2 regions of the Duganella sp. genome follow, and region 1 is predicted to be linked to the other one. Evidence: predicted binding sites of a transcription regulator. Region 1 holds the regulator's gene; the other holds the start of a gene.
What was found. Region 1 encodes NrdR, which represses ribonucleotide reductase genes. Its sites were predicted from a motif close to CACNANATNTNGTG; they were not measured.

Region 1 (8,010 bases):
GCTGGGTCAACTGGTGGCGGCCAGCAACCGACTCCGGCGGTGATTGCAGACTATCGATGACGGCATAGTAAGACTGCGTCGCCACATCACGCCGATCGGAGCGCTCGATCAGCCGCCCGGTGCCAAACATGACCATGTAACCGCGTGTGGCGGCAAAGGCCAGCAAGGGCGTCTGGGTAATCGGCTGGCGGCGGCGATCGGCGTCGCGCGCCACGAACAGCGGCTTGCCAGGCGCCTTCGCCCACGGCGCGCTGCCGCTGAAATCAAACCGCCACAGATTGCCCTGCAAATCGCCTGCGTACGCATAGCGCAGCGTGCCGTCACGATCATTCAACAGCACCGGAGCGCTCAGCGCGTTGGCTTGCGTGAGGTCCGATATCGGCGTGATGATGCGATAGTAATTGCTGTTGCGCAGCCAGCCCTCATTGCGCGGCTTATCGAGCGCCAGCAGGAACAAGGCCCCCTTGCCGTCATCGCCATTATTGATGCCGCTGCCGACGATCGCAAAATGGCGATGCACGCCCGGCCGCACCCGCACCCTGGCAATTTGCGGCACGGTGGTGACATTGCCCATCAGCGGATCATCGCGGTCGGTGAATTCCCACAACGCGCCAGCGAAATCGGCAGGGTCGGAGATATCCAGCGCAAACACCCCTTTGGCGCCTCCGCCCATGGCGGATACCAGCACGGATTTGCCACCGGCCTCGCCGGCGCTGGCGGGACCGTCCACAAACGCGCGATGAACGTAAGCCGGACTGGTGAGATGATGCAATTGCGCGATCAAGGCGTCCGGCACGTAGGCAAAGCGTTCTGCGCCGGTGGCGGCGTCGAACGCATGCAGCATGCCGTCGTTGGCGCCAAGATAGACCACATCGCGGTAGTACACCGGCGTGCTGTGGACGGTGTCGCCAAGGATGCTGCCACGACGGCGGAACGGCCCGGCCTCCAGCGCTCGATCGCCACGCAGATAGGCCAGGCGCTGCTCGCCGGCATGATCGTCCAGATCCAGCAACGCCTGCTGCTGCGCCGACAACGCCGACCAGACGAAGGGAATCACCGACAGCGCGCCATCCGCCTGCACGACCGAGGTGTAGATCTGGCGCTGCTCCGGCGCCGGCGCAGGAGCAGCGCCGGCGCTACCGCTCAGAATGGCGCCGGCATCCCAGGCCAGCGTGGAGGGGCCGCCCGCGCCGGCCTGCAACCGATAGCGGGAAAAATGCCCGCCCCAATCGGCAAGATCCGTCGTGGCCTCATACAGATCGCCACCGCTGGCCGAGGACAATGGCGCAGCACGCACCAGCATGGCGCCACGCGCCGTACCCGCTGCTGGCGCGCAGCTGGCGGCGACCGGCCAGCTATCGATTTCCAGCACAGGTGCGCCGGCACGCGAGACAGCGCCGACGCAGACCGCCAGCACCACAAACAAAGTCAGACGATCCGCTCTCATGGCGACTCCTCCGGTTTGCTGAACACGCTTTGCAACACCACTTCCGTCTCCGGCCTGGCGCCAAAGCCAATTGCCGTCACGCGATAGCAATAAGTCGGCGCCGCAGCGGCAGATGCATCGTCTCCTGCGCGATGGCACACCATCCGCTCCACGATGTACTGCGGCTTCTTAAACGGCAGAAAGCCCTCGCCGGTCGGCATCGTCGCTGCGGTGCGCGCGCCATAGGGCAGCGTGCAAGCGCCGCCAGCCAGATCAACCGTCTGCCACACCGGCTTGGCGGACGCATACTCATGCCGCCCGGCAGCGCAGTCCGCAGCAAACGGTCCGCTTGCCTGCACATCCCGCTCCGCATCTTTCAAGGCATCCTCCGCCGCCAGAAACGCCACGTCCCGATCACGCTCGCCACGCGCCGCTTTTTCGCTCTGCAAAGCCAACTGCGCCGCCGACACGCCCAACAGCATCACCATGATCAGCAGCATCAGGCTGACCAACAGCACGATTCCCCGTTGCCGGTCCATGATTCAGCCATCCCGATTCCGCAGCGCCACCGTCATGCTGAACATGCGCCGCGCGCGCAAGCGCTGCGCCGGCGGCAAACTCCCCTCCACCACCCGCACGCCCTGGTCGCCGCCATGCGCTTCCGAATAAGCGGCGCCAAATAAATCAAACCGCATGTCCACCGTATCCGCCCGCGTGTTGCGCTCGCCATGCAGCAACAAGGCCAGCTTGACGCTGCATACGCGCGCCCAGGCATCCAGCGCGCGCACAGCCGTCGCGTTCAGATAAGTATTCGGCACGCCATCCGCAGGCGTATCGGTATCAATGCCGTACAGCACCTGAAATGAATCCACGCCACGCACGATCGCATCCCCGCCCCAGCCGGAAGCGCTGCGGTATTTGCAGCGCAACTCCGGCTCGCCGCCCGCATCGGCCCCCACATAAAAAATGCTCCAGCCGCGCGCCTCGCCGGCCACGCCAAAGCCGCCGCAGTTGACCACGGAGCCGTCGCCATTGGCGCCCACTCCAGACCCAGAGAAGCGCAAGGCCAGCACATCACTGCCATTGGCCACCGGCGGCAGCGGCTTGCTGATCCCGTCGGTACTGCGGCTGATGCTGGCCGCATCCAGGCCATCCACCGACGGCGTGAATGCCGGCGGCGCCAGCTCGCTGTCCCAGTTGCTGTAAGCGCCCTGCCGTATGGCCTGCGCCATCACCTGCAAGGCATAGCGTCCGCCATCGCCCAGCCAGGCGTTGTCGCTGTGATTGCGGAAATTGCTGCCGGACGCGATCAGCAATCCGCTGCCGAGCAACGTCACCAGCAAACCCAGCGCAATGGCGATCAGGAACTCCACCATGCCCCAGCCGCGGCACGCCGCTTTCATGGCGCCGCTCCCACCGCCAGCGCCACGCCGGGCACGCTTTCACCGGCGGCATCCACCAGCGGCGTACCGTCCGGATTCTTGCCGCGCCAGCCGACCTTGACCACCAGCGGCGCCGACGCGCCGCCCACGCAGGCCCAGTGCAGCGCGCCGCCGCTCCACAAAGCGGCATCGCGGCAAATCACCACGCGCCCGGCCGGCATGACCTGTCGTACCTGCAGCTTGGCGTCATACATGTCGGCCAGCGCCAAGTGCGCGCTGGCGCAGGTATCGCCGTGGCACAAGGCTGGCGGCGGCGCTGGCGACGGCTCGGCATGGGCGTCGTAATTGAGCGTCAGGTAGAGATCGGTCTGCGCCGGATTGGCGCGCATGCGTTCGGCCAGCGCGGTGGCCAGTTGCGTGGCCTGCGACAACAGCACGGCCTGGTGACGCGCCCGCAGCGCCGCCATTTGCAGCGCCACACCGCCCATGATGCCCAGCGCCAGCAGCACCACCGCAATCAGGATTTCCAACAGGGTATAGCCGCGTGCGCGCATGGCACACCTCCGCAAGTCGGGGAGACTCGTCAGAAGTTAGCAGCGCTTACAGCAGAGAGTATGAGGTGTATCAAAAGTGCGCCAGCAGCAGGCTAGTTCTTGCGCGGGGTTTTGCGTTCCTGGCCCACTTCGGCAATCGCGTTCTGGAATTCCACCAGGTCTTCGAAGTTTTTGTAGACGGAGGCAAAGCGGATGTAAGCGACGTTGTCGAGGCGCTTCAACTCCTGCATCACCAGCTCGCCGATGTAGCCGGTTTCGACTTCGCGCTTGCCGCTGGTCAGCAGCTTTTCTTCGATGGAAGCGATGGCGGCGTCCACCGCCGGCGCGGCAACCGGCCGCTTGCGCAGGGCCAGTTCCAGACTGCCGCGCAGCTTGGCCGAGGTGTACTCGGTGCGGCTGCCATTTTTCTTCACCACATACGGCATCATCAGCTCGATGCGCTCATACGTGGTAAACCGTTTATCACATTTTCCGCAGCGCCGGCGCCGGCGTATCGCATCCCCCTCCTCCGATACGCGTGTATCGAGGACCTGGGTATCTTCATGCTGGCAGAACGGACATTTCATAGAGGCGCTTTGGTTAGCGTCGTCCCGGCAAAAGCCGGGACGACGCGCTGTGGTATTACTTGGCGTAGACAGGGAAGTTGTCAGCCAGAACCTTCACCGCCGCTTTCACGCGCTCGATGGTGGCCGCGTCGTGCGGGTTGTCCAGCACGTCTGCGATCAGGTTGCCGACTTGTTCCGCTTCCGCTTCCTTGAAGCCGCGGGTGGTCATCGCTGGCGAACCCAGACGAATGCCCGAAGTCACGAATGGCTTCTGCGGATCGTTAGGGATGCCATTCTTGTTGCAGGTGATGTGGGCCGAACCCAGGATCGCTTCCGCTTCCTTGCCGGTCAGGTTCTTCGGACGCAGGTCCACCAGCATCACGTGCGACTCGGTGCCGCCCGACACAATGCGCAGGCCGCGCTTGATCAGGGTCTTGGCCAGCACGTCGGCGTTTTTCACCACTTGCTGCTGGTACTCTTTGAACGATGGCTGCAGCGCTTCCTGGAAGGCCACGGCCTTGCCGGCGATCACGTGCATCAGCGGGCCGCCCTGGATGCCAGGGAAGATTGCCGAGTTGATGGCTTTCTCGTGCTCGGCCTTCATCAGGATGATGCCGCCGCGCGGGCCGCGCAGCGACTTGTGGGTGGTCGAGGTGACGAAGTCAGCGTGCGGTACCGGGTTAGGATACAGGCCGGCGGCGATCAGGCCGGCGTAGTGGGCCATGTCAACCATGAAGTACGCGCCCACCGATTTGGCAACGGCAGCGAAACGCTCGAAGTCGATTTTTTTCGAGAACGCCGAGGCGCCGGCGATGATCAGCTTCGGCTTGTGTTCCTTGGCCAGCGCTTCCATGGCGGCGTAGTCGATGTCTTCCTCGGCGGTCAGGCCATAGGACACCACGTTGAACCATTTGCCGGACATATTCAGCGGCATGCCGTGGGTCAGGTGGCCGCCTTCCGCCAGCGACATGCCCATGATGGTGTCGCCTGGTTTCAGCACGGCGAAGAACACGCCCTGGTTGGCTTGCGAGCCCGAGTTCGGCTGCACGTTGGCCGCTTCCGCGCCGAACAGCTTTTTCACGCGGTCGATGGCCAGTTGCTCGACCACGTCGACGTACTCGCAGCCGCCGTAGTAGCGCTTGCCTGGGTAGCCTTCGGCGTATTTATTGGTCAGTTGCGAACCTTGCGCTTCCATCACGGCTGGCGAGGTGTAGTTTTCCGACGCGATCAGCTCGATGTGATCGTGCTGGCGGGTGTTTTCGTTCTGGATGGCGCCGAACAGTTCCGGGTCAACGCTGGCGAGGGTGTGATCTTTTGCGAACATGAAAAAACTCCAATCGAATGAGTAACTTGTTTCTGGCAGTTGGATCGAAAGAGAGAAGCCATAGCGGACCGGCAGCCTCTTCGTGCTTTCCATCGAGGGCTGCCCAGGCGAACGGCTGTTGAAATCTCACGTTTCCCGGTGGATGCCCACCTTTCGCGGACTGACCAAAACGCACCATTGTGGGGCATTTTTGCAGATCACTCCAGCTTTTCGCCAGTTACGTGAGACGTAATGGAAGCCAAATTGTATTTGATGCGCCAGATTTGAGCAAGAAAATGAGTTGCATTCAAAGCAAGACAACCGATGGCGCGGTTTGCGGCTACAATTTTGTCCACCTTTCCACTCATCCCAAGGACTGATCATGATCGTCTTCATCACCGGCGCCACTGCCGGCTTCGGCGCCGCCATGGCCCGCATCTTCGCCAAAAACGGCCACCAAGTGCTGATCAGCGGCCGCCGCGAAGACCGCCTGCAAACCCTGTCGGCCGAACTGGGCGACGCCGTCCGCCCGATCGTGCTGGACGTGACCGACCGCGACTCGATCAAGGCCGCGCTGGACGGCTTGCCGGCGGAGTGGCGCCATATCGATGTCCTGATCAACAACGCCGGTCTGGCGCTGGGCGTCACGCCGGCCCACACTTCCTCGCTGGACGACTGGGACACCATGATCGCCACCAACGTCAGCGGCCTGGTGGCGATGACCCGCGCCATCCTGCCGGGCATGGTGGAGCGCAATAGCGGGACCGTGATCAACATCGGCTCGATCGCCGGCTCCACGCCTTATCCGGGCGGCAATGTGTACGGCGCCACCAAGGCCTTCGTCAACCAGTTCACGCAAAACCTGCGCGCCGACCTGGCCGGCACCGGCGTGCGCTGCACCAACCTGGCCCCCGGCCTGTGCGGCGGCACCGAATTCTCCAACGTGCGCCTGAAGGATGACGCTGCAGCAGCCAAAGTCTATGAAGGCACCACGCCGCTGACCGCCGAGGACATCGCCAACACCGCTTACTGGATCGCCACCCTCCCGCCGCATGTCAACATCAACCGTATCGACATGATGCCGACCTGCCAGGGCTACGGCGCCCTGAACGTCAAACGCAGCACCTGACCTCATGCCGGCGCAGGCCGGAATCCATAGAACGCTGGCTCAACATGGATGCCGGCCGCCGCCGGAATGACCCGAATTCGTAAGCCATTGTTACAAAGCTTGGCAAATGGGAAGGAAACCGCTTTACTTCCGAGCGGGGCACTTTTGCGCGCCAGTTGATAAAGTTCAACCAAAACAACAATATCGCGTAGAATCTTGCTCAATTACACTAGTAGTCAAAACAACATGTCTGCAGATTTCATCTGGAACGTCCGGGTCTACTACGAAGACACCGACGCCGGCGGTATCGTCTATTACGCAAACTATCTGAAATTCTTCGAGCGCGCGCGCACTGAATGGCTGCGCGCCTTGCATGTCAACCAGCACAACCTGCTGGCCGAGCACGACACCCTGTTCGTCGTCAAAAGCGTGAGCGCGGAATATCATGCGCCCGCAAAGCTCGATGATGAACTAAAATTAACGGTTAGTATCGAAAAAATCGGCCGCGCCTCCATCGTTTTCCAGCAGGAAGCGTGGCGCGGCGAAACATTGCTGAACACGGCGCGGGTCAAGGTAGGTTGCGTCGATTCTGCCCTGCGTCCGCGCGCCGTTCCTGCGATCGTCGCCGACAAAATGCGTCACACCACCAAAACAGACTGATAAACAATGAACGTCACCCAAGACCTTTCTTTCCTGTCCCTCATCACCAATGCGCACCTGATCGTGCAGTTGATCATGGCGCTGCTGTTCATCATCTCGCTGACCAGCTGGACCTACATCTTCAGCAAGCTGTTTGCCATCAAATCGGCGCGCCGCCTGACGGTGGAATTTGAAAAGACCTTCTGGGCCGGCGGCAACCTGCACGCCCTGTACCAGAACGCCGGCAAGGACCGCGCCAACAGCGGCCCGCTGGCGCGCATCTTCGAAGCCGGCATGGGCGAGTTCATCAAGTCGAAAGCCGCTTACACCGCCAGCCGCGACAACATGGATGCCGGCGCCGTGCTGGACAGCGCCCGCCGCGCCATGCGCGCCGCCTTCCAGCGCGAGATGGATGCGCTGGAATCGCACCTGGCCTTCCTGGCCTCGGTCGGCTCGGTGTCGCCGTACATCGGCCTGCTGGGCACGGTGTGGGGCATCATGAACGCCTTCCGCGGCCTGGCCAATGTGCAGCAGGCCACCCTGGCCGCCGTCGCGCCCGGCATTGCCGAAGCGCTGATCGCCACCGCCATCGGCCTGTTCGCGGCGATTCCGGCGTTTGTCGCCTACAACCGTTTCTCGTACGACGTGGACCGCCTGGCGATCCGTTTTGAGAGCTTTGTGGAAGAGTTCTCCAACATCCTGCAGCGTCAATCGCGTTAATCACTATGGCTTCTTCATTCTCCAGCAGCATGCGTGGCGGCCGCGGCCGCAAGCTCAAGTCCGAGATCAACGTCGTGCCCTACATCGACGTGATGCTGGTGTTGCTGATCATTTTCATGGTGATGCCGTCGGCCAACGACCCGAGCGTGGTCGACCTGCCGCGCGCGGAAAAATCCACCAAGCCGCCCAGCGACTATGTGCAGATCGTGCTCAAGCCGAACGGCGCGCTGTCGATCGGCATCAAAGGCAAGGATGAGGACGCGCCGGAAACCGCGCCCAACCGCGACGCCCTGGTGCGCAAGCTGCGCACCATCCACGCGGCGCATCCGGACT
Region 2 (8,010 bases), on a different contig from region 1:
TGGCGTTCGCTGCAGACGCTCAACGCCACCCGCGTGGTGATCGCGCTGGTGCTGCTGGTCTACCTGAGTTTCGATAACCGCGGCCTGCGCGCCTCCGGCCAGTACCTCTACCTGCAAATCTGCCTGCTGTATCTGGGGCTGGCGATCGGCTTTGCGCTGTCGGCGGTGTATGTGCAGCGCCGCTTCGTGCTGCAGCTGCTGTCGCAGATCGCCTGCGACCTGGCCATCATCTCGCTGCTGTATCTGGCCGGCGGCGGCATGCGCAGCGGGCTGGCCATCCTGTACCTGTTCCCGCTGGCCGGGCTGGCGATCCTGGCGCCGCTGGTGGTGTCGCTGTTCTGCGCCTCGCTGGTGTCGCTGTTCCTGCTGGGCGACACCACTTGGCAAATCTTCCTCACCGAGAGCGACCGCGATGTGATGCAGGCCGGCTTGTACGGCGCTGCCTTCCTGGCCGCCGTGCTGGTGGTGAACCGCATGGCCGCCAAGTTGATCGGGCAGGAGGAACTGGCCATCCAGCGCGGCGTGGAAATCAATGTGCAGCAGGCGGTCAACCGGCTGGTGATGGCCAATATCGGCGACGGCATCCTGGTGGTCGATCCGGACGGGCAGGTGTTTGCCGGCAACCCGGCCGCGCAGCAGATGCTGGGCCTGGTGGGGCCGGAACTGAAGTTCAAGCTGTCGGCCGCCGTGGCGCTGGCGCCGCTGGCGCAGGCTTACCACGCGTGGCGCGAAGATGCCACGCGCGCCACCGCCTTCATCACCATCAAGCCGTTCAACGACGCCGCGCTGGAAGGCATGACCGCCGCCTGGGGCGCGCGCCGCGACCTGGCCGCGCATCTGAAGGTGCGCTTTGCCGCCGCCGAGACCCGCGGCCTGGGCGCCGAGCGCAGCGTGATCTTCCTGCAGGACGTGACCGGGATTGAAAATCAGGCGCAGCAGCTCAAGCTGGCGTCCATGGGGCGGCTCACCGCCAGCATCGCGCACGAGGTGCGCAACCCGCTGTCGGCCATCGGCCACGCCACCTCGCTGCTGGCTGAGGACCTGCACGATCCGGTGCACCAGCGCCTGTTGAAGATCGTCAGCGACAACGTCAGCCGCGTGAACCGCATGGTGGAAGACATCCTGCAGCTGTCGCGCAAGGCGCAGTCGCACCACGAACCGCTGGCGCTGGACGTGTTCCTGGCCGAGCTGCGGGCGGAGTTCATCGAAACCCACAATCTGGCGCCGGCGATCCTCGGGCTGTCGGTGGCGGCCGGCACCACGGTGCGCTTCGATGCGCTGCACCTGCGCGAGGTGATCCTCAATCTGTTGAACAACGCCGTACGCTATGCCAGCGGCGGCCCGGACTCGATCCGGCTGGACGTGGTGGGCAACAAGGCGCAGCGGCTGGAACTGCATGTGCAGGACGATGGTCCCGGCATTTCGCCGGAAGTGCGGGCACACCTGTTTGAACCGTTTTACACCACCTCCAGCAAGGGCACCGGGCTGGGGCTGTATCTGGCACGCGAATTGTGTTTGAATAATGAGGCGCGGCTGGACTATGAATACCGTTTTGACAACAGCGACAGCGCCGACGGCAGCCCTGCCTTGAGCGGGCGCTTTGTAATCACCTTTGCCCAGCAAGGAAAGGCTGCTTGATGAAAGGTTCCCAACGCACCCCGCGCGTCCTGGTGGTCGACGACGAAGCCGACCTGCGCGAACTGCTGGAACTGACCCTGCTGAAAATGGGCCTGGACGTCGACAGCGCCGCCACGCTGGCCGAGGCGCGCACGCTGCTGACCGGCACCGAATACCAGCTGGTGCTGACCGACATGCGCCTGCCCGACGGCCTGGGGCTGGAACTGGTGCGCGAAGTCACGGCCGCCTGCAAGAATACGCCGGTGGCGGTGGTCACCGCCTTCGGCAGCGCCGACAACGCGGTGGTGGCGCTCAAGGCCGGCGCCTTTGATTACATCTCCAAGCCGGTGGCGCTGGACCAGTTGCGGGTGATGGTGCAATCGGCGTTGCGCCTGAACGCCGAGCCGCCGGTAGCACCGGCGCCCAGCGCGGCGCCGGCGGTCAGCCGCCTGCGCGGCGAGTCGGCGGTGATCCAGGCCTTGCGTGCGCAGATCGCGCGGCTGGCGCGGTCGATGGCGCCGGTGGCCATCCACGGCGAATCGGGCAGCGGCAAGGAGCTGGCCGCGCGCGAGATTCACGCCCAAAGTTCGCGCGCCGGCAAGCCCTTCATCGCCGTCAACTGCGGCGCAATTCCGGAAGCGCTGATGGAAGCGGAGTTCTTCGGCTACCGCAAGGGCGCTTTCACCGGCGCCGCCGACGACCGCGAAGGCTTCTTCCAGGCCGCCAACGGCGGCACCCTGATGCTGGACGAAGTGGCCGACCTGCCGCTGGCCATGCAGGTCAAGCTGCTGCGCGCGATCCAGGAGCGGCGGGTGCGCAAGATCGGCGCCACCGCCGAGGAGCCGGTCGATGTGCGCATCATCAGCGCCACCCACAAGAACCTGGCGCAGTGCGTGGAGCAGGGCAGCTTCCGCCAGGATCTGTTCTATCGCCTGAACGTGATTGAACTGAGCCTGCCGCCGCTGCGCGAACGGCTGGACGATCTGGAGCTGCTGACCGCCGCCATTCTGGACCGGCTGGGCACCTTCGAGCACAAGGTGGTGCTCGGTCCCGGCGTGCTGGCGGCGCTGCGCGGCTACGCCTTCCCCGGCAATGTGCGCGAGCTGGAAAACATCCTGGAACGTGCGCTGGCCTTTGCCAACGATGGCGTGATCCAGGTCGACGACCTGTCGCTCAAGGGCGCGCGCATGGCGGAAGCGGCGCCGCTGCCGACGCCGGCGCCGCTGGCGGCCGCGCCGGCCATCGCGCCGCCCAACCCGGACAGCCTGCCCTCCAGCCTGCCCGAATACCTGAACCAGGTGGAGCGCGACATCATCCTGCGGGCGCTGGCGCAGACCCAGTTCAACCGCACCCAGGCCGCCCAGCTGCTGGGCATCAGCTTCCGCCAGCTGCGCTACCAGATGCAGAAATTGAATATCCAGGAGCCCGATTCGTGAGTGCTTTTGACGGCTGGCTGCCGCTGGCAGCGCGTTACGACAGCCCGTACTTCGATGCCCGCCCCGGCGCCACGCCGGACGACATCACCCTGCTGGTGATCCACAATATCTCGCTGCCGGCCGGGCAGTTTGGCGGCCCGCACGTGTCCGACCTGTTCACCGGCCGGATCGATTATAATGCTGACCCCTCGTTCGCCGACCTGCGTGGCCTGAAGGTTTCCAGCCACTTTTTTATCCGCCGGGACGGCCGCGTCATTCAATACGTTTCCGCCAACGAGCGCGCCTGGCATGCCGGCGTGTCGCAGTTTTGCGGGCGCGAGAAATGTAATGATTTTGCTATCGGGGTGGAGCTGGAGGGCAGCGATCTGGTGGCCTTCGAGCCGGCCCAGTATGCGGCGCTGGCGGCGCTGACCATCGCGCTGCGCCAGCACTATCCATTGACTGACGTGCAGGGGCACGAACACATTGCGCCGGGCCGGAAAACCGATCCCGGGCCGTGCTTCGACTGGGAATATTACCAGAAACTGCTGAATCAAAAGGCACTGGCTGAGCCCGCGTTAGTGGGCGCTATCGCGGGATTGCGCGTGGTAAAAGGCGTTCCGCAAAGTCAATAGAAAAATTGCCGTAAACGACAAAATTTCCCCTTGCATGGGTGTTTTGCGGCTACTACAATCAGTGGATCGGGTCGGGTCCGGCCACTAGATATAGTGGTTGCCGTGATATCGATTCTTATTAAACATATATGCGGCGCAGCAATGACTGCACGTTGTTATCCGGGGAGCTTAAATGCAATCTACTCAAGACATCACCATCAATCCAGCGCTGGTACCAGCCGCCGCTGCGAGTACCGCCAGCAGCCCGGCAACGGCAGCAAGCGATCTCGGTGACTACCGCATCATTCGCCGTAACGGCGCGGTTGTCGCGTTTGAACCGTCGAAAATTGCAGTCGCCATGACCAAGGCCTTCCTGGCCGTCAACGGCGGCCAGGGTGCGGCCTCGGCCCGCATCCGCGAACTGGTGGAACAGCTGACCAGCAGCGTGGTGGCTGCGCTGGTGCGCCGCCAGCCATCGGGCGGCACCTTCCACATCGAAGACGTGCAAGACCAGGTGGAACTGGCGCTGATGCGCTCGGGCGAACACGATGTGGCCCGCGCCTACGTGCTGTACCGCGCCAAGCAAATGGAAGAACGCCGTCTGGCCAAGGAAGCCGCCGGCGCCACCACCATTGCTGCACCGCAAATCCACGTGCTGGAAAACGGCGAGCGCAAGCCGCTGGAACTGAACCGCGTGACCAGCCTGATCGGCGCCGCCTGCCAGGGCCTGGAAAAACACGTGGACGCTGACGCCATCGTCGCGGAAACCCTGAAAAACCTGTACGACGGCGTGCCGGTCGAAGAACTGCACAAGTCCGCCATCCTGGCTGCCCGCGCGCTGATGGAGAAGGACCCGGCTTACTCGCAGGTGACCGCCCGCATCCTGCTGCACACCATCCGCAAGGAAGTGTTCGGCAAGGAAGTGGCGCAAGCTGCGGCCGCCGCCGAATACGTGACCTACTTCCCGCAATACATCGCCAAGGGCATCGCCGCCGAGCTGCTGGACACCAAGCTGGGCGAGTTCGACCTGGCCCGCCTGGCCAAAGCCATCGTCGCCGACCGCGACCTGCAGTTCGGCTACATCGGCCTGCAAACCCTGTACGACCGCTACTTCCTGCACGTGCGCGATGTGCGCATTGAAATGCCGCAGGCCTTCTACATGCGCGTCGCCATGGGCCTGGCCCTGAACGAAACCGACCGCGAAGCGCGCGCCATCGAGTTCTACAACCTGCTGTCGACCTTCGACTTCATGTCGTCGACCCCGACCCTGTTCAACTCGGGCACCCTGCGTTCGCAGCTGTCGTCGTGCTACCTGACCACCGTGTCGGACGACCTGGAAGGCATCTACGACGCCATCAAGGAAAACGCCCTGCTGGCCAAATTCGCCGGCGGCCTGGGTAACGACTGGACCCCGGTGCGCGCGCTGGGCGCCCACATCAAGGGCACCAACGGCAAATCGCAAGGCGTGGTGCCGTTCCTGAAAGTGGTCAACGACACCGCCGTGGCGGTCAACCAGGGCGGCAAGCGCAAGGGCGCGGTGTGCGCCTACCTGGAAACCTGGCACATGGACATCGAGGAATTCCTCGACCTGCGCAAGAACACCGGCGACGACCGCCGCCGCACCCACGACATGAACACCGCCAACTGGATTCCGGACCTGTTCATGAAGCGCGTGATGGAAAAAGGCGAGTGGACCCTGTTCTCGCCATCGGACACCCCGGACCTGCACGACCTGGTCGGCAAGGCCTTCGAAAAAGCCTACCTGGGCTACGAAGCCAAGGCCGCCGCCGGCGAAATCCGCGTGTTCAAGAAAATCCAGGCGCTGGACCTGTGGCGCAAGATGCTGTCGATGCTGTTTGAAACCGGCCACCCATGGATCACCTTCAAGGACCCATGCAACATCCGTTCGCCGCAGCAGCACGTGGGCATGGTCCACAGCTCCAACCTGTGCACCGAGATCACCCTGAACACCGGTCCGGACGAAATCGCCGTCTGCAACCTGGGTTCGGTCAACCTGCCGGCCCACATGAAAGAGGGCAAGCTGGATCACGTCAAGCTGCAGAAAACCATCCGCACCGCGATGCGCATGCTGGACAACGTGATCGACATTAACTACTACGCGGTCGACAAGGCGCGTAACGCCAATATGCGTCACCGTCCGGTGGGCTTGGGCGTGATGGGCTTCCAGGACTGCCTGCACATGATGCGCGTGCCGTTCTCGTCGATGGAATCGGTGCAGTTTGCCGACACCTCGATGGAAGCGGTCTGCTACTACGCCTACCTGGCCTCGACCGAGCTGGCCGAAGAACGCGGCCACTACGCTTCGTACAAAGGTTCGCTGTGGGATCGCGGCATCCTGCCACAGGACTCGATCAAGCTGCTGGCCGAAGAGCGCGGCGGCTACCTGGAGCAGGACCTGTCGTCCTCGATGGACTGGACCCCGGTGCGCGAGCGCATCGCCAAGTTCGGCATGCGTAACTCGAACTGCGTGGCGATCGCACCGACCGCGACCATCTCGAACATTATCGGCGTCTCGGCTTGCATCGAACCGACCTTCCAGAACCTGTACGTGAAGTCCAATCTGTCGGGCGAGTTCACCGAGATCAACGCCTACCTGGTGCGCGACCTGAAGGCGCGCGACCTGTGGGACGAGGTCATGATTGCCGACCTGAAGTACTTCGACGGTTCGCTGGCCAAGATCGACCGCATCCCGCAAGACCTGCGTGACATTTATGCAACCGCGTTTGAAGTGTCGCCAAGCTGGCTGGTGGAAGCCGCCTCGCGCCGCCAGAAGTGGATCGACCAGGCGCAGTCGCTGAACATTTACATGGCTGGCGCCTCGGGCAAGAAGCTGGACGAAACCTACAAGCTGGCATGGCTGCGTGGCCTGAAAACCACCTACTACCTGCGTACCATCGCCGCCACCCACATGGAGAAATCCACCACCAAGACCGGCGCCCTGAACGCCGTGCCGGTGGACGGCGGCCTGGCTGCGGCCAACGCCGCGCCGGCGCCAGCGCCGGTGGCCGCCGCCGCTGTGGAAGAAGGCGCCGCCTGCTACCTGCGTCCGGGCGACGACGGTTTCGAGGAATGCGAAGCCTGCCAGTAAGAGCCGTCATTCCGGCGCACGGCGGAATCCATACTGAGTCAGCATGGGTCCCGGCGTGCGCCGGGACGACATTGGTACTAATATAGATAGAATTCAGAAGGAACTCATTATGTCGCTGTCCTGGGACGACGAGGCCGCACCGGCCAAACAAGTAGTCAATCAAGCTGCGCTGGCCGCCTCCGAGGGCAGCGCCGAGCAAGTCGCGCTGCGCGTGAACGCGGACGACAAACGCATCATCAACGGCAAAACCGACGTCAACCAGCTGGTGCCGTTCAAGTACAAGTGGGCCTGGGACAAATACCTGGCCGGCTGCGCCAACCACTGGATGCCGCAGGAAGTGAACATGCAGCGCGATATCGAGCTGTGGAAGAACCCGAACGGCCTGACCGAAGACGAGCGCCGTCTGGTCAAGCGCAACCTCGGCTTCTTCGTCACCGCCGACTCGCTGGCCGCCAACAACATCGTGCTGGGCACCTACCGCCACATCACCGCGCCGGAGTGCCGCCAGTACCTGCTGCGCCAAGCGTTTGAAGAGGCGATCCACACCCACGCCTACCAGTACATCGTCGAGTCGCTGGGCCTGGACGAGCAGGAAATCTTCAACGCCTACAACGAGATCAAGTCGATCCGTGACAAGGACGAGTTCCTGATTCCGTTCATCAACACCCTGACCGACCCGGCGTTCACCACCGGCACTGTCGAGCAGGACCAGAAACTGCTCAAATCGCTGATCGTGTTTGCCTGCCTGATGGAAGGCCTGTTCTTCTATGTCGGCTTCACCCAGATCCTGGCGCTGGGCCGCCAGAACAAGATGATGGGCGCCGCCGAGCAGTACCAGTACATCCTGCGTGACGAATCGATGCACTGCAACTTCGGCATCGACCTGATCAACACCATCAAGATGGAAAACCCGCTGCTGTGGACCCCGGCCTTCAAGGAAGAGATCAAGCAGCTGTTCCTGAAAGCGGTGGAACTGGAGTACGCCTACGCCGAAGACACCATGCCGCGCGGCGTGCTGGGCCTGAACGCCACCATGTTCAAGGGCTACCTGCGCTTCATCGCCAACCGCCGCGCCACCCAGATCGGCCTGGAAGCGCTGTTCGAGCAGGAAGAGAACCCGTTCCCATGGATGAGCGAGATGATCGACCTGAAGAAAGAGCGCAACTTCTTCGAGACCCGCGTCATCGAATACCAGACCGGCGGCGCGCTGAACTGGGACTAATCCTCCCATCGCTCTTCAAAAAACCATGTGTGC

Region 2: the regulator NrdR is predicted to act here: its motif matches at 3,750-3,763, upstream of ABDW57_RS02635 (ribonucleoside-diphosphate reductase subunit alpha).

The regions. Positions count from the first base shown of each region.
Region 1 covers NZ_JBCNLB010000010.1:4,746-12,755, reverse strand. The annotation lists gene ABDW57_RS17245 (PilC/PilY family type IV pilus protein) at 1-1,447, opposite strand, end outside; gene ABDW57_RS17240 (PilX N-terminal domain-containing pilus assembly protein) at 1,444-1,965, opposite strand; gene ABDW57_RS17235 (PilW family protein) at 1,969-2,829, opposite strand; gene pilV (type IV pilus modification protein PilV) at 2,826-3,362, opposite strand; gene nrdR (transcriptional regulator NrdR) at 3,455-3,928, opposite strand; gene glyA (serine hydroxymethyltransferase) at 3,984-5,231, opposite strand; ZMP/ZTP riboswitch at 5,326-5,462, opposite strand; gene ABDW57_RS17215 (SDR family NAD(P)-dependent oxidoreductase) at 5,593-6,339, shown strand; gene ybgC (tol-pal system-associated acyl-CoA thioesterase) at 6,565-6,978, shown strand; gene tolQ (protein TolQ) at 6,985-7,677, shown strand; gene ABDW57_RS17200 (ExbD/TolR family protein) at 7,683-8,010, shown strand, end outside.
Region 2 covers NZ_JBCNLB010000001.1:550,892-558,901, forward strand. The annotation lists gene ABDW57_RS02620 (ATP-binding protein) at 1-1,638, shown strand, start outside; gene ABDW57_RS02625 (sigma-54 dependent transcriptional regulator) at 1,638-3,053, shown strand; gene ampD (1,6-anhydro-N-acetylmuramyl-L-alanine amidase AmpD) at 3,050-3,667, shown strand; gene ABDW57_RS02635 (ribonucleoside-diphosphate reductase subunit alpha) at 3,840-6,755, shown strand; gene ABDW57_RS02640 (ribonucleotide-diphosphate reductase subunit beta) at 6,865-7,977, shown strand.